3 regions of the Streptomyces sp. NPDC059499 genome follow, and region 2 is predicted to be linked to each of the others. Evidence: riboswitches for the same ligand, from Rfam matches in the RefSeq annotation. Region 2 holds a riboswitch; each other region holds the start of a gene.
The links. A riboswitch is a leader RNA that binds a small molecule or an ion and turns the genes downstream of it on or off. The one in region 2 is predicted to bind thiamine pyrophosphate.
Positions count from the first base shown of each region.

Region 1 (5,521 bases), on a different contig from region 2:
GACTCCGGTCCAGCTGCCCGAGCGGCTCGTCCAGCATCAGCAGTTTCGGGCGGGGTGCCAGCGCGCGGGCGAGGGCGACACGCTGCTGCTCGCCGCCCGACAGGGCGGCGACGGCCCGCCGTCCGGCGCCGGGCAGGCCTACGAGGTCGAGGAGCTTCTCGGCCCTGCGGTCCCGCTCGGCCCGGGAGACCCCGTGCATCCGCAGCCCGAACGCCACGTTCGCGCCGACGTCCCGGTGCGGGAACAGCTGGTGGTCCTGGAACATCAGCCCGAGCCCGCGCCGGTGCACCGGCACGGCGGCCTGGTCGGCGCCGTCCAGGAGCACCCGTCCGCCGTCCAGTTGCTGCAGCCCCGCGACGACCCGCAGGAGCGTCGACTTCCCGCTGCCGCTGGGCCCGAGGACACAGACGATCTCGTGCTCGGCGACCTCCAGGTCCACGGCGTCCAGCGCGGTCCGCTTCCCGAAGCGGACCGTGGCCGAATCCAGTGCCAACATCTCTAGAACTCCCCCGATCGGTCGGTGCGGATACGTTCGAGCAGGAGCAGCGACACCGCGCAGACGAGCATCAGGATCGTGCTGAGTGCCATCGCCTGCCCGTAGTTGAGCTCCCCGGACCGCCCCAGCAGCCGGGCCACCGCCACCGGCAGGGTGGGGTTGTCGGGGCGTGCGATGAACACGGTCGCGCCGAACTCGCCGAGCGATACGGCGAACGCGAAGCCCGCCGCCACCAGCACCGCCCGCCGCACCAGCGGCAGATCGACCTCGCGCCAGGCCCGCGGCGGCGAGGCCCCGAGCACCGCCGCGGCCTCCCGCAGCCGGTCGTCGACCGCGCGCAGGACGGGCAGCATGGTCCGTACGACGAAGGGGACGCCCACCAGCGCCTGGGCGAGCGGTACGAGGATCCAGGACGTACGCAGGTCCAGGGGCGGCTCGTCGAGCGTGATCAGGAAGCCGAAGCCGACGGTGACGGCGGACACCCCGAGAGGCAGCATCAGCAGCGCGTCGAAGCCGCGCACCAGTGGCCCTGCCCGCCTCGTCAGCGCCGCCGCGGCGAGACCGCCGATCACGAGGGCGATGAGGGTCGCGACCAGCGCGTACTGCAGCGAGTTCCAGATGGCCTCCAGCGGCGGGACCAGGAACGTGGAGCCGCTCGCCTCGGCGGACTGCAACGCGCGGTAGAAGCCGAAGCCGTAGCCGCCGGACGTGTCCAGGGAGCGTTCCACCAGCACACCGAGGGGCACGACGATGAGCAGGGCGACGGTCAGCAGTACGCCGCCGAACAGGGCCCACTGCCCGGCCCCGCGCGGCCGGCGGGAGGTCTGTGCCGGGTCGACGAGCTTCAGTGCGGTCTCCCTGCGCCGTACGGTCCACGCGTGTACGGCGAGGATCCCGCCGACCGCGGCGAACTGCACCAGGGTCAGCACGGCGGCCGTCGGCAGATCGAGCAGCTGGGCGGTCTGCCGGTAGATCTCCACCTCCAGGGTGGAGTAGGCGGGACCGCCGAGGATCTGGACGACTCCGAAGGAGGTGAACGTGAAGAGGAAGACCATCAGGGCGGCGGCGGCCACGGCAGGAGCCAGCGCGGGCAGGGTCACCCGCCGCCAGGCCGCGAGGCGTCCGGCGCCGAGCACCCGCGCGGCCTCCTCCTGACGGGGGTCGAGCTGCGACCACAGGCCGCCGACGGTCCGTACGACGACCGCGTAGTTGAAGAAGATATGGGCGAGGAGAATCGCCCACACCGTGGTGTCGAGCCGGACGCCCCACAGCTCGTCGAGGAATCCGCCGCGTCCCAGCAGCGCCAGGAACGCCGTACCGACGACGACGGTCGGCAGGACGAACGGCACGGTCACGACGGCTCGCAGCAGTTGCTTGCCGGGGAAGTCGAACCGGGCGAAGACATAGGCACCCGGCAGCGCGATCACCAGGGTGAGCGCGGTCGACGCGAGGGCCTGCCAGGTGGTGAACCACAGGACGTCGAGGATGTCCGGACGGCTCAGCACCTCGCCGATCCGGCCGAACTGCCAGTCGCCGTCCGTCTTGAGCCCCCGGCCGACGATCGCGACGACGGGGTAGGCGAAGAACAGCGCGAAGAACGCGACGGGCAGGGCCATCAGGCCGAGCCGCGCCGCGTTCCCCCTCGCCGAGGGACGCTTGACTACTTCACGACGAGCGAGGACCACGACTGGACCCACTGCTCACGGTTCTTGGCGATCTTCTCCGGGTCCACCGTCGCCGGCTTGTCGACGGTCGCACCGAACTTCGTGAAGAGCTCCGGCAGCTCCGCGTCCTTCGCGACCGGGTTCACGAACATGTTGAGCGGCATGTCCTCCTGGAACTGCTTGCTGATCAGGAAGTCCAGCAGTGCCTTGCCGCCCGCCTCGTTCTTCGCACCGTCCAGCAGGCCGGCGAACTCGATCTGGCGGAAGCAGGTTGCGGTGGCGACCCCGGTCGGTGCCTCGGTGGGCTGCGGCTCCGCGTAGAGCACCTCGACGGGCGGGCTGGAGGCGTACGAGACGACGAGCGGCCGGTCCGCCTTGGTCTTCTTGCCGCCGGCCGAGCCGGAGAACTCCTCGTTGTACGCCTGCTCCCAGCCGTCGACGACCTTGACGCCGTTGCTCTTCAGCTTCTTCCAGTAGTCCTGGTAGCCGTCCTCGCCGTACGTGGCGACGGTGCCGAGGAGGAAGCCGAGGCCGGGCGAGGAGGTCGCGGCGTTCTCGGTGACGAGGAGGTTCTTGTACGCGGGCTTCAGCAGGTCGTCGAACGACTGCGGCGGCGCGAGCTTCTTGTCGGCGAAGTACTTCTTGTCGTAGTTGACGCAGATGTCGCCGGTGTCGACGGGCGTGACCCGGTGCTTGTCCGCGTCGAGCTGGGTGTCGGCCGCGACGCGGTCGAGCCCCTTCGCCTCGTACGGGGTGAACAGTCCGTTGTCCAGGGCGCGTGAGAGCAGCGTGTTGTCGACGCCGAAGAACACATCGCCGCGGGGGGATCCCTTGGTCAGGATCTCCTGGTTGAGCGCGGCACCGGCGTCACCGCTCTTCAGTACCTTGACCGTGTAGCCGGTCTCCTTCGTGAACGCCTTGAGGACCGCGTCCGAGGCGTTGAAGGAGTCGTGGCTGACGAGGGTCACGGTCTTGGAGGCCTTCGCGTTCCCGGCACCCGAGGCGTCGTCGTCGGATCCGCCGCAGCCCGCGAGCACGGTCACGCCGAGCGCGGCGGCCATCGCCGTCGCGGCGTACTTCGTGGTGGTGTTCATTGATTCCTCCTGGAAGTGACCAGGAAGAGACGCGGCCCCACCCGCTCGGCGAGCGGGCAGGGCGCAACAGCTTGAGTAAGGTCCGAACTTCCTACCCGGAATGACCCGGGCGAGGTTCAGAGGGTCTGCGGCTCGGTGCCGCACTCTCAGCGCTGTGGCGCTCCCCTGTCGGAATATGAAGTTGATTTCCGGGTCAGGCTACACCGGCCGGATCAGGCCGTTCCGGCCGGATGGCGCCCTACCCGGAACCACGTCAGCGCTCGGAGGCCGCCAGCTGTCCGCAGGCCCCGTCGATCTCCTGACCACGGGTGTCACGGACCGTGACGGGCACACCATGAGCGGCGATCGCGTCGACGAACGCCTTCTCGTCCTCGGGCCGCGAGGCGGTCCACTTGGAACCGGGCGTCGGGTTCAGCGGGATGAGGTTGACGTGCACGCGCTTGCCCTTGAGCAGCCGGCCGAGCCGGTCGCCCCGCCATGCCTGGTCGTTGATGTCGCGGATCAGCGCGTACTCGATGGAGATGCGGCGGCCGGACTTCTCGGCGTACTCCCACGCCGCGTCCAGCACCTCCCGGACGTTCCAGCGCGTGTTCACGGGAACGAGGGTGTCGCGCAGCTCGTCGTCCGGGGCGTGGAGCGAGACGGCGAGACGGCATTTGAAGCCCTCGTCGGCGAAGCGCAGCATGGCCGGCACCAGGCCCACCGTGGACACGGTGATCCCACGCTGCGAGAGCCCGAGACCGTCCGGCTCGGGGTCGGTCAGCCGCCGGATCGCCCCGACGACGCGCTTGTAGTTGGCCAGGGGCTCGCCCATACCCATGAAAACGATGTTGGAGAGCCGGGCGGGCCCGCCCGGAACCTCACCGTCACGCAGCGCCCGCATCCCGTCCACGATCTGGTGCACGATCTCGGCCGTGGAGAGATTGCGGTCGAGGCCTGCCTGCCCGGTCGCGCAGAACGGGCAGTTCATCCCGCACCCGGCCTGCGAGGAGATGCACATCGTCACCCGCTCCGGATACCGCATGAGGACGGACTCGACGAGCGTCCCGTCGTGCAGCTTCCAGAGCGTCTTGCGGGTGGTGTCGTCGTCGCAGCTGATGTGGCGCACCACGGACATCAGGTCGGGGAACAGCGCCTCGGCGAGCTTCTCCCGCGAACCGGCCGGGATGTTGTTCCACTGGACCGGGTCGTGCGCGTACCGCGCGAAGTAGTGCTGCGACAGCTGCTTGGCGCGGAAGGGCTTCTCGCCGGTCGCGGCGACTGCTTCCTTGCGCTCGTCGGGGGTGAGGTCGGCGAGGTGCCGCGGCGGCTGCTTGGCTCCGCGGGGCGCGACAAACTGGAGTTCTCCGGGCTTAGGCATGGTTCTTCCAGTGTCGCAGACACGCCGTGGTACCCGAGGTCGTCGTGGGCCCGGGTGGGTGGGGTGCGACGGCGTCCGGTCGCTGTCGGCCGACGTCGGCGCCCGTGTGACGGCCCACGGACCGCCCCGGCCTCGCGCACGACCGTGACCGATCGCACCCGGGAACGGCTGTACGCAGTCGGACCTCACCCCGCATATCGAACGTATGCGCGAATTCTTCCCGCCCGTTCCGACTGGAGGGATGCCGGCCCCGAACCCCCGGCCGGATCGTTGAGGCGGAAGTGGATCTCACTCGCCCGTGGCGCGGGTCTCAGCGGTAGTCTGCCGCCAGCCATCCGTCCTGACCGGGGGGTTCCTTGTCCGCACCGACTATCTGTGCCGGGGGTTGAGATGCTCGAGGGACTCGGGATCGGACCCGTCGAGGAGCAGGTGTACGTGGCGCTCGTCGCCCGGGCCGCGACCGACGCCGGGGAACTGGCCGATCGCTCAGGCATGCCGGAACCGGAGGTCGAGCACGCCCTCGCCGAGTTGGAGCTCATGGGCCTGGTGACGACCCACCCGGGCCAGCGGCGTGGCCTGCGGGCCGCACCGCCGGACATCAGCCTGAATCTGATGGCGCTGCAGCGCATGGACGGCGTACGCAAGGCACAGCTCGCCATCGCCCAGCTGACCCAGAGCTACCGGGGCGACGCCCCGTCCGCCGACACCACCGAGACGATCGAGGTCATCGAGGGCGGAGCCGCCATCGCGGAGCGCTACGCCCAGGTCCAGCGGGCAGCCCGCAAGGAGATCCGGAGCATGACCGCGGGGCCCGTGGTGGCCGTCCCCCCGGCCGCCAACACCGGCCAGCAGGACGCCCTGCGGGCGGGCGTGCGGTACCGGGTCGTCTACGAGAGGTCCTCACTGG
Region 1 covers NZ_JBHYTT010000015.1:100,644-106,164, forward strand. Annotated here, with positions in the region: gene ACFW9O_RS28710 (ABC transporter ATP-binding protein) at 1-496, opposite strand, end outside; gene ACFW9O_RS28715 (ABC transporter permease) at 499-2,112, opposite strand; gene ACFW9O_RS28720 (thiamine ABC transporter substrate binding subunit) at 2,157-3,254, opposite strand; TPP riboswitch at 3,325-3,431, opposite strand; gene rlmN (23S rRNA (adenine(2503)-C(2))-methyltransferase RlmN) at 3,508-4,614, opposite strand; gene ACFW9O_RS28730 (helix-turn-helix domain-containing protein) at 5,005-5,521, shown strand, end outside.
Region 1: it holds a riboswitch for thiamine pyrophosphate, as region 2 does, so the genes downstream of both, ACFW9O_RS28720 (thiamine ABC transporter substrate binding subunit) here and thiO (glycine oxidase ThiO) in region 2, are expected to answer to the same signal.

Region 2 (5,521 bases):
CCGAGGTGCAGCACGTCGGAGCCGATGGCGTGGGCGACGTCGGCCCGGTCGTTCACCGCGAGGAGTTTGCCGTGACGCTTGCAGGCGTCCGCGAACACGGCCAGGTGCTCGAGCTCCTCGGCGGCTTCCATGCCCTTGTCGCGCAGTTGCACGATGTCGACGCCGGAGGAGAGCACGGCATCGAGGAACGCGGGAAGGTCGCCCTGCCGTCTGCGGGCGTCCGTGCAGAGGTAGAGCCGGGCGTCGGCCAGCAGCGAGCGAGGCGTGGACATGGTGGATTTCCCCCCGTTGATTGGTCGCCGGCCCCACAGGCCGCCGACCTGGTGGTCGTCGGCCCGGCGGGTGCCGGTCACGGCAGAGCGCGGGCCGTGAAGCACGGCCCGCACCCCGCATACGGTCGTCCGGTCAGACGGCGAGCGCCTGGGCCCGGCGCTTCACCTCCGTACCGCGATTCTCACTCAGTGCCTGCGCGGGCGTGCCGGGCAGGCTCGGGTCGGGGGTGAAGAGCCACTCCAGCATCTCTTCATCGCTGTAGCCGTCGTCCCTCAGGAGCGTCAGGGTCCCTGCGAGGCCCTTGACCACCTTGTTGCCGTCGATGAAGGCGGCAGGCACCTGGAGCGTCCGCCTCTCACCACGCCGTACGGCGATGAGCTGGCCCTCCTTGACCAGCTGCCGTACGCGCGTCACCTCGACATCGAGCATTTCCGCGATGTCGGGAAGGTGGAGCCAGGCGGGGACGAGAACATCGGTCTTTGCGTCAATCTCGGTCACAGGGACAAGCCTGCCATCCCGGACCGACAGTCGGTAGCCGGGCCGCCCGTAAGGAGGTACCCGGGTCCTACAGCGCCGCCGCCTTCAGCTGTACGGAGGGGTCCGCGGCACGCACCGGATCGATGCGCGCCCCGGCCTCGATGAGCTTGCGCGCCTGGGAGAGGTCGCGCGGCCGGCTGACGGCGAGCACCGCGACCAGGACGCCCTCGCGCAGCCAGCAGACCGTCCAGGCGGGGTCCGCCGGGTCTCCGCGCCACAGCATGGTGTCGGCGGCGGCATGGTGACCGGCGTACTGCACGAACCGGCCGAACTGCTCGGACCAGAAGTAGGGCACCGGGTCGTACGTCCGGGGCTGCCCGTCCGCGAGGGCGGCCGCGACCGTCCGGGGCCCCTGGAGGGCGTTGTCCCAGTGGTGGACGAGCAGCCGCTCGCCGTAGCGGGCGGAGGGGAAGGAGGCGCAGTCGCCCACGGCGTAGACGTCGGGCAGGGAGGTGCGCAGCGAGCCGTCGGCGGTGATCGAACCGTCCGGGCCGAGCGCGATGCCGGAGTCCTCCAGCCAGCCGGTGGCGGGTCGGGCGCCGATGCCCACGATCACCGCTCCGGCGGGGACCACCCGTCCGTCCGCCAGGTGGACGGCACCGGGGTCGACACGCGCCACCCGGGCTCCGGTGAGGAGTTCGGCTCCGCTCTCGGCGTACCAGCGGGCCATCGGGGCGGCGACGTCGGCGGGCAGGGTGCCCGCGAGGGGGCGTTCCGCTGCTTCGACGACGGTGACCGCACAGCCCGCGGCACGGGCCGCGGTGGCGAATTCGGCTCCGATCCAGCCGGCACCCACGACCACGACGTCGTGCTGCCGCTCCAGGACGGGCCGCAGCCGTGCTGCATCGTCGACGGTACGCAGCAGATGGACGCCGGGAACGCCCTCGGAGCCGGGCAGGACGACGGGCTCGGCCCCGGTGGCGAGAACCAGCACGTCGTACGGGACGGGGCCCTCGGAGGTGTCCAGTTCGTGCGCGTCGGCGCGCAGTCCGCTCACGTCGAGGCCGAGGCGCAGGGTGATGTCCAGCGCCTCGAAGTCGACGTCGAAGGCGGAGTCCTCGGCCTTGCCGAGCAGGACCGCCTTCGACAGGGGCGGCCTGTCGTACGGCTGGTGCGGTTCCGCGCCGATCAGGGTGACCTGGCCGGCGAAGCCCTGTTCGCGCAGGGCCACGGCGGTCTGCACGCCCGCCATGCCGGCGCCGACGACCACGACCCGGTGTGGACTCTGTCCCGTTTCCCGCTGTTCCGTCTGCTCGCTCACCCGGCCACCCTAGTCATCTGACGGTTCGTCAGGTAGCGAGCTCCTCCACCACGCTCGTCCCGCTGCCCTCCTGGGACTCCCACTCCCACCGCTCGTCCAGCCGCACCCGGCCGTCGGGGAGTTCCGTGACGGTCGAGACGCAGTGGCCGCCGGAGGTCGTCCCGTCCTGCTTCAGCTGCACATAACGGAAGTCCAGGGTGTCGCCCTCCCTGGTGCCGACGAGATGTCCGCGGACGACGTCACCGCCCGCGTACTCGGCCCAGATCCGTCCCTCCCGCTCCCGGTAGGTGAAGCGTGTGCGGGTGCCGACCTGGCCGGGTGCCTGGTCTGCGACGGGCGACAGGACGAGTCCGTCGAGTGAACGGGCCACGGTGGCTGCTCCCTTACTGGCTGCGGGTGGCGGGGTTTAGGGTGGCCAACGTAAGGCACTCGCGGGAGCCCGGACGCACCGGGCTGAGAGGGAGGCTGGCCGGCCTCCGACCGTACGAACCTGATCCGGGTCATGCCGGCGAAGGGAGGGGCTGGACGCCCATGCGCATCTCCGAGAACGGATCCGACGTCCTGGTCGTCGGGGGCGGCATCATCGGCCTGGTGACCGCCTGGCGGGCGGCCGGGCGCGGCATGTCCGTCGCGGTCGCCGATCCCGAACCGGGCGGCGGTGCCGCCCAGGTCGCGGCCGGCATGCTCGCGGCCGTCACCGAACTCCACTACGGCGAGCAGACGCTGCTCGGCCTCAATGTCGCCTCCGCCGCCCGCTATCCGGCGTTCGTGGCCGAGCTGGAGGAAGCGAGCGGTCAGGAGACCGGCTTCCGTGCCTGCGGCACGCTGGCGGTCGCGCTGGACTCCGACGACCGGGCCCATCTGCGGGAGCTGCACGCCCTGCAGCAGCGTTCGGGGCTGGAGTCGGAGTGGCTGAGCGGCCGCGAGTGCCGCCGGCTGGAGCCGATGCTGGCGCCCGGCGTGCGCGGCGGACTGCGGGCGGACGGCGACCACCAGGTGGATCCCCGTCGGCTGGCCTCGGCCCTGGTCACCGCGTGCGAGCGGGCCGGTGTGGTCTTCCACCGGGCCCGGGCGGAGCGGCTCCGTGTGACGGGCGGCCGGGCGGCCGGAGCGGTCCTCGCGGACGGTACGGAGCCGATCGCCGACCAGGTCGTGCTGTCCGCCGGCAGTCTCAGCGGCAGACTCGCCGGGGTCCCCGAGGAGGTCGTGCCACCGGTCCGCCCGGTCAAGGGGCAGGTGCTGCGTCTGGCCGTGCCGCCCGCGTACGCCCCTTTCCTCAGCCGGACCGTACGGGCCGTGGTCCGCGGCAGTCACGTCTACCTCGTCCCGCGCGCCAACGGCGAGCTGGTCGTGGGTGCGACCAGCGAGGAGATGGGCTGGGACACGACGGTCACCGCGGGCGGGGTCTACGAACTGCTGCGCGACGCCCACGAGCTGGTACCGGGCATCACCGAACTGCCGCTGACCGAGACCCGCGCGGGCCTGCGTCCCGCCTCTCCGGACAACGCCCCGCTGCTGGGCCCGACGGCACTGCCCGGCCTGCACCTCGCCACCGGCCACCACCGCAACGGGGTTCTGCTGACGCCCGTCACCGGTGACGTGATGGGCCATGTGCTGGCCACCGGCGAACTGCCCGCAGAGGCGCGCCCCTTCGCGCCGAGCCGCTTCGCGTCCTCCGGCCGGGGGTCCGCGTCACCGACCCCCTCCCCCGGAGCCCTCACTTCAGCACCTCAGGAGCAGCCCGCATGACTGAGCCCCTGCCCACCGCCGCTTCCGCATCTGCGCTCCCGTCCGTGTCCGTGTCCGTCAACGGGGAGCACCGCACCGTCCCGGCCGGTACCGCGCTGGACACCCTGGTCGCGACCCTGACCGCGGCGCACTCCGGTGTCGCCGCCGCGGTCAACGAGGCCGTCGTGCCGCGCGGCCAGTGGTCCGCCACCGCTCTCGGCGAGGGTGACCGCGTCGAGGTCCTCACCGCGGTCCAGGGAGGCTGACCATGTCGGACGATCTCTTCACGCTCGGCTCCACCGCCTTCTCGTCGCGGCTGATCATGGGGACGGGCGGTGCGCCCAGCCTCGAGGTGCTGGAGCGCTCCCTGATCGCCTCGGGAACCGAGCTGACCACCGTCGCGATGCGCCGGCTCGATCCGACCGTGCAGGGCTCGGTGCTCTCCGTCCTGGAGCGGCTCTCCATCCGCGTGCTGCCCAACACCGCCGGCTGTTTCACCGCGGGCGAGGCCGTTCTGACCGCCCGGCTGGCCAGGGAGGCCCTCGGCACCGACTGGATCAAGCTGGAGGTCGTGGCCGACGAGCGGACCCTGCTGCCCGATCCGATCGAGCTGCTGGACGCCGCCGAGACCCTGGCGGACGAAGGCTTCACCGTCCTCCCGTACACGAATGACGACCCGGTCCTCGCCCGGAAGCTCCAGGACGTGGGGTGCGCGGCGATCATGCCGCTCGGCTCCCCCATCGGCTCCGGGCTCGGCATCCGCAACCCGCACAACTTCCAGCTGATCATCGAGCAGGCCGCGGTTCCGGTGATCCTCGACGCGGGGGCGGGGACCGCTTCGGACGCGGCGCTGGCGATGGAGCTGGGGTGCGCCGCTGTGATGCTCGCCTCAGCGGTGACCCGGGCGCAGGAGCCGGAGCTGATGGCCGCGGCGATGCGGCACGCGGTGGACGGCGGGCGCCTGGCGTACCGGGCCGGCCGGATCCCGAAGCGGCATTTCGCCGAGGCGTCCTCGCCCGCCGAGGGCCGGGCGGTGCTGGATCCGGAGCGCCCGGCCTTCTGACACGGCCGCCCGACCTGCTCACACGGCTGCTCCCAGGTCACAACACATACATGTCCCTGTCACGGCTCGGCTTCAGAACGGTCCCCGGGCTGCCCCGGGCCGTCCGCCGTGTCCGTGGCGGCTCGTAGACTCGACCCGTGGACACGACCCTCCAGGACCCCCTCGTCGGGCAGCTGCTCGACGGCCGCTACCGCATCGATGCGCGCATCGCCGTCGGCGGCATGGCCACGGTCTACCGGGCCGTGGACACCCGGCTCGACCGGGTGCTCGCCCTCAAGGTGATGCATCCGGCCCTTGCGACCGACGCCGCGTTCGTCGAGCGCTTCATCCGCGAGGCCAAGTCCGTGGCCCGGCTGGCGCACCCCAATGTGGTGGCCGTCTTCGACCAGGGTGCCCAGGGCGCGTACGTGTACCTGGCGATGGAGTACGTCGCGGGGTGCACCCTGCGCGATGTCCTGCGTGAGCGGGGCGCCCTGCAGCCGCGGGCCGCACTGGACATCCTGGAGCCGGTCCTCGCCGCGCTCGGTGCCGCTCACCGGGCGGGCTTCGTCCACCGCGACATGAAGCCGGAGAACGTCCTGATAGGGGACGACGGCCGGGTGAAGGTCGCCGACTTCGGTCTCGTGCGGGCGGTGGGCACGGTCACGGACACCACCGGC
Region 2 covers NZ_JBHYTT010000006.1:35,720-41,240, forward strand. Annotated here, with positions in the region: gene thiE (thiamine phosphate synthase) at 1-272, opposite strand, end outside; gene ACFW9O_RS16095 (Rv2175c family DNA-binding protein) at 406-771, opposite strand; gene ACFW9O_RS16100 (NAD(P)/FAD-dependent oxidoreductase) at 839-2,002, opposite strand; gene ACFW9O_RS16105 (hypothetical protein) at 2,100-2,441, opposite strand; TPP riboswitch at 2,493-2,605, shown strand; gene thiO (glycine oxidase ThiO) at 2,603-3,820, shown strand; gene thiS (sulfur carrier protein ThiS) at 3,817-4,065, shown strand; gene ACFW9O_RS16120 (thiazole synthase) at 4,068-4,862, shown strand; gene pknB (Stk1 family PASTA domain-containing Ser/Thr kinase) at 5,000-5,521, shown strand, end outside.

Region 3 (5,521 bases), on a different contig from region 2:
CGGCGAACCGCATCCCGAAGATCGGCTACAGCAGACCGGACTTCTCCGGCCCGCAGGACGGCCCCTCGGCCGGACCGCGTCCGTCCTTCACCAGCCCCGACTTCACCAGTCCCGACTTCGGCGGGCCTGAACACCAGCCGGAGTGATCCGGCCCGAGTTCCCGTACGTCGGAGTGGTCCTGCCGGGCCCCGTTCCCCGGGAGTGGTCCTTCCGGGCCCGGACCTGAGTCGCCGTGCCGCGTTCCGGCACAGCAGAGGCCGGGTGCAGTTCGCTGCACCCGGCCTCTGCTGTGTTCAGTGTGCGGTGGTGCTCCGATCCGGTCGGAGCACCCGCCGGACTCAGACGCCCTGCGGAGCCAGCTTGGGGTTCGCGCCGTACTCGTTGGCCTCGTGCGTGCCCTCGGAGCACATGAAGACGAGCAGGATGATGCCGCCCACGAGCGGGACGAACGAGATCAGGAACCACCAGCCGGAACGGCCCGTGTCGTGCAGTCGGCGGACGACGACGGCGAGCGAGGGGATGATCACAGCGAGGATGTAGATGATGTACGGGATCTGCGTGTCGATGGCGGCACCGATACCGAGCAGGACTCCGGCGATGATCACGTTGAAGAGCGCGAACATCCAGTACTCCTTGCGGCGCGCACGACCGCTGAAGCCCGCGTAGTTCTTGAGGACGTTCAGGTACCAGCTCACTGTGTTTCCCTCCCCTGGCGCCCCCCGTCGGGGCGCACACTTTTTCGGCCAAGCACAGCGGAAGGTAAGGCACAGATAAGGAAGTGGTCAAGCCAGGGCATGCCCCTGCCGAAACGTACATAGACCTGCCACGTTTTCGTGTCCCTACCGTCTCCGAACTGCCCCTGGAATCAGGAGATCAGAGGATCCATCACGTGAAACCAGCCATTGTTCATACTCTTCGTGCCCAATGCGGACAATCTGATGAACAGCCAGGCGGCACCGTCCCGGGCACGTAACGCCCAGGACAGCGCCGCCTTTTCTGCGTCCCCGGTATCAGTCCGCCAGCGGCAGATACACCCTGTTGCCGCTCGCGGCGAACTCCTTGGACTTCTCCAGCATCCCCGCCTCGATCTCCTCCTCCGAGGCGGAGGGGAGCAGGTCGGGGGCGAACTGCTCCGTGATGCTCCTGCTGATCTTCATCGAACAGAACTTCGGACCGCACATCGAGCAGAAGTGCGCCGTCTTGGCCGGCTCGGCCGGCAGCGTCTCGTCGTGGAACTCCCGTGCCGTGTCCGGGTCGAGCGCCAGGTTGAACTGGTCCTCCCAGCGGAATTCGAACCGGGCGTCCGACAGCGCGTCGTCCCACTCCTGCGCCCCGGGGTGGCCCTTGGCGAGATCCGCAGCATGCGCGGCGATCTTGTACGTGATGACGCCGGTCTTCACGTCGTCCCTGTTCGGCAGCCCCAGGTGCTCCTTGGGCGTGACGTAGCAGAGCATCGCCGTCCCCCACCAGGCGATCATCGCCGCACCGATGCCCGAGGTGATGTGGTCGTACGCCGGGGCGACATCGGTGGTCAGCGGGCCGAGCGTGTAGAACGGCGCCTCCTCGCAGATCTCCTGCTGGAGGTCGATGTTCTCCTTGATCTTGTGCATCGGGACATGGCCCGGGCCCTCGATCATCGTCTGGACGCCGAACCGCTTGGCGACGGAGTTCAGTTCACCGAGCGTGCGCAGTTCGGCGAACTGCGCCTCGTCGTTGGCGTCGGCGATGGAGCCGGGGCGCAGTCCGTCACCGAGCGAGTAGGTCACGTCGTAGGCCGCGAGGATCTCGCAGAGCTCCTCGAAGTGCTCGTAGAGGAACGACTCCTTGTGGTGCGCGAGGCACCAGGCCGCCATGATCGAACCGCCGCGGGAGACGATGCCGGTCTTGCGGCGTGCCGTCAGCGGGACGTACGGGAGCCGGACACCGGCGTGCACCGTCATGTAGTCGACGCCCTGTTCGGCCTGCTCGATGACGGTGTCCTTGTACATCTCCCAGGTCAGCTCCTCGGCCCGGCCGTCCACCTTCTCCAGGGCCTGGTAGAGCGGAACGGTGCCGATCGGCACGGGGGAGTTGCGCAGGACCCACTCGCGCGTGGTGTGGATGTTGCGGCCGGTGGACAGGTCCATGACCGTGTCGGCACCCCACTTGGTCGCCCAGGTCATCTTGTCCACCTCCTCCTCGATGGACGAGGTGACCGCGGAGTTGCCGATGTTGGCGTTGACCTTCACCAGGAACCGCTTGCCGATGATCATCGGCTCGATCTCCGGGTGGTTGACGTTGGCCGGCAGCACGGCCCGCCCCGCCGCGATCTCCTCGCGCACCACCTCGGGCGCCACGTTCTCCCGGATCGCGACGTACTCCATCTCCGGAGTGATCTCGCCGCGGCGGGCGTAGGCGAGCTGTGTGACCGGCTGCCCGTCGCGGCTGCGGCGGGGCTGACGGGGACGGCCCGGGAAGACCGCGTCGAGGTTGCGCAGGCCGCCGCGCGGCGCGGTGTGCTTGAGCCCGTCGTCCTCGGGACGTGCGGGGCGGCCCGCGTACTCCTCGGTGTCGCCGCGGGCGATGATCCAGTTCTCCCGCAGGGGCGCGAGCCCCCGGCGGACATCGGTCTCGGTGGCGGGATCGGTGTACGGCCCCGACGTGTCGTAGAGCGTCACGTCCTTGCCGTTGGTGAGGTGCACCTGACGGACCGGCACCCGGAGGTCCGGGCGCGAGCCCTGGACGTACCCCTTGTGCCAGCCGATGGACTTCCCGGCCTCGCTGTTCGCCACATCCTGCGCATTCTGGGTGTTCTGCGCATTCTGCTTCGAGGCAGGCGTGCGTGCGTCCGCTGTGGTCATGAGACCTACTCCCTACGCCGGCATTACCCGGTAACAGGTTCGGCGGTCGGCGCAGCGTGTCCCGTACGGATATACGGAGGTCAGCGCCCTCTCAGCCCGGTGCTCCGAGCTCCCGCGTGTGCAAAGGTGCCTCCACGCTAGCCTCCCTCCTGGCGTGCTGGCCAGAGGGCCTCTCCCGTTCTTGGGATGATCGCCCGGTGACGTCCTCCCCGAGCGCCCCCGAACCGCACGGCCCCCGGTCCGGCAGCACGCAGAGCCATGCACCGGGCCACACCCACAGCCACGGCCCCGCCGCGCCCGTGTCCAAGCATCTGCGCAAGGTCATCGCCGCGGTGCTGATCCCGTTCGCCGCCGCGGTCCTGGTCGGGCTCGTGGCCTTCTGGCCGGGCGGCGCGCCCTCCCACGAGCGCACGGGGGTCGGTTTCGACCGGCAGACACAGCAGGGCAAGGTGGTGGAGGTCGCCAAGGTGGACTGCGCGGACGTGAACGCCTCGCAGGTGCCGCCGACCGGCGACACCTCGACACCCTCGGGGCGTGAGGCGGTCAACGAGCAGTCGGGGCTGTGCAAGAAGGCCACGGTCGAGGTGACGACCGGCAAGGACAAGGGCCGTACGTTCGTCGAGATCATCCAGCCCGACGCGACCAGGCAACTGAGGGAAGGCCAAGGGGTGGTGGTGGCGTACGCGCCCGACGCGCCCCGTGATCTGCAGTACTCGGTGACCGACGTGGCCCGTACGTTCCCGATGGCCCTGCTGGCCGGGATCTTCGCCCTCGCGGTGATCGTGGTGGGCAGGCTGCGCGGGCTGATGGCGCTGATCGCACTCGTGGTCTCGTTCGCCGTGCTGACGCTGTTCATCCTCCCGGCGATCCTGCAGGGTTCGAATCCGCTGGTCGTCGCGGTGATCGGGGCCAGCGCCATCATGCTGATCGCCCTGTACATGTGCCACGGGCTGACCGCGCGCACATCCGTGGCCGTCATCGGCACGCTCGTCTCGCTGCTGCTGATCGGGCTGCTGGGCTCGCTCTTCATCGGCTGGGCGAGCCTGAGCGGCAACACCGACGACAACACCGGCCTGATCCACGGGCTGTTCCCGGACATCGACATGAGCGGCCTGCTGCTGGCCGGTGTGATCATCGGTTCGCTCGGTGTGCTCGACGACGTGACCGTCACCCAGACGTCGGCGGTCTGGGAGCTGCACCAGGCAGATCCGACGATGGGCGTACGGCGGCTCTACCGGGCAGGCATCAGGATCGGGCGCGACCACATCGCCTCGGTCGTCAATACGCTGGTACTCGCTTACGCGGGCGCCGCGCTGCCCCTGCTGCTGCTCTTCTCGATCGCCCAGAGCAGCGTGGGAACGGTGGCCACCAGCGAACTGGTCGCGATGGAGATCGTCCGGACCCTGGTCGGATCGATCGGGCTGGTCGCCTCGGTGCCGGTGACGACGGTGCTCGCGGCCCTGGTGGTCTCCGCGGACCGCACGGGGCTCGACGCGGAAGCCGGAGCCCCTGCCCCCGTACGGACCGGGAAGGGCCGACGCCGCAAGGCGTGAGCGCCGGGCGTACGGGGCACCGGTGTTGTCTGTTCAGCGGGTGATCCCTGTTCAGCCGGCGTTCTGTTCCTTGGCGAGGATGCGGCCCAGCGCCTCTTCCAGGTTGCCGTCGAAGTCACCCAGCGTGTGCTCCTGTCCCAGTGGCACCAGCTTGTCCGTCCGGTCGAGAAATGCCACAAGAGGCGCCGTGCCGGCGCGGAAGAGCGCCCGATCCGTGCCGACCTGGAGCCGGATGTGTACGTCGGAGAGACCCTCGGGCTCGGTCGGGCCGATGTGCACATCGCCGTCGCCGCTCGGGTTGTTGAGACCGTCGAGCAGCAGCTCACGGCCGAAGGCCCAGGTGACGGGGGCGTCACCTGGCAGGTGGAAGGTCATCCGGATCGCGTACGGATCGCCCACTTCGTACCGGAGCTCCACCGGAATACGGAACGAAAGCTCCTCGGAGACGAGGAAGCTCATCATGACCTCTGCTTGAACCGACTCGCGCATCGTTCAACCCCGCAGTAGATGAATCTGGCCAGGAATGATCCCCCATGGCCCTATTGACGCCATCGTGGTGCACGCGATAGCAGATCACAAGGAGTGATTTTTCAGATACTGATAGAGAACACGAACGAGCGCAAGAGACTGGTCACTTCACAGCGTAGTTGTTCGACTGCGGGGAGCAACCGTTCCTCTTGGTCCAGGGGCAGTGAAATGGCCATGGCCGCCACGGCAGTTCCCACAGTGATCGGGATGGCCGCACAGACCGTTCCCAGCGCATATTCCTGCCGTTCAACGACGGGTTCCATGCGGTTCATCGATCTCATCCGGTCGAGAAACGCCGGACGATCCCTTACGGAGTAGCGCGTCAGCGGTTGCACTGGGTGACGGTCCAGATGATCCTCACGCGCCCTCTCGTCGAGCTGGCCCAACAGACACTGACCGAGAGCATGCGCATGGCCGGTCTCACGGAAGGCTGCCCACTCCTCGACGGCGGGAAAGTCGGGCGTATCAGCCACCGCGACGAGGTCGATCTCCCCGTCGCGGTAGACGGCGCAGTACACGGGTGCGCCGATGACATCGGCCCAGTGCGCGAGCGATTCGATGATCACACCGCGACGAGGTGCGGCCGCCCGGCCTCCGACG
Region 3 covers NZ_JBHYTT010000002.1:540,687-546,207, reverse strand. Annotated here, with positions in the region: gene ACFW9O_RS07885 (hypothetical protein) at 1-146, shown strand, start outside; gene ACFW9O_RS07880 (DUF805 domain-containing protein) at 339-695, opposite strand; gene thiC (phosphomethylpyrimidine synthase ThiC) at 1,011-2,840, opposite strand; TPP riboswitch at 2,833-2,966, opposite strand; gene ACFW9O_RS07870 (YibE/F family protein) at 3,038-4,393, shown strand; gene ACFW9O_RS07865 (SsgA family sporulation/cell division regulator) at 4,445-4,882, opposite strand; gene ACFW9O_RS07860 (helix-turn-helix domain-containing protein) at 4,984-5,521, opposite strand, start outside.
Region 3: it holds a riboswitch for thiamine pyrophosphate, as region 2 does, so the genes downstream of both, thiC (phosphomethylpyrimidine synthase ThiC) here and thiO (glycine oxidase ThiO) in region 2, are expected to answer to the same signal.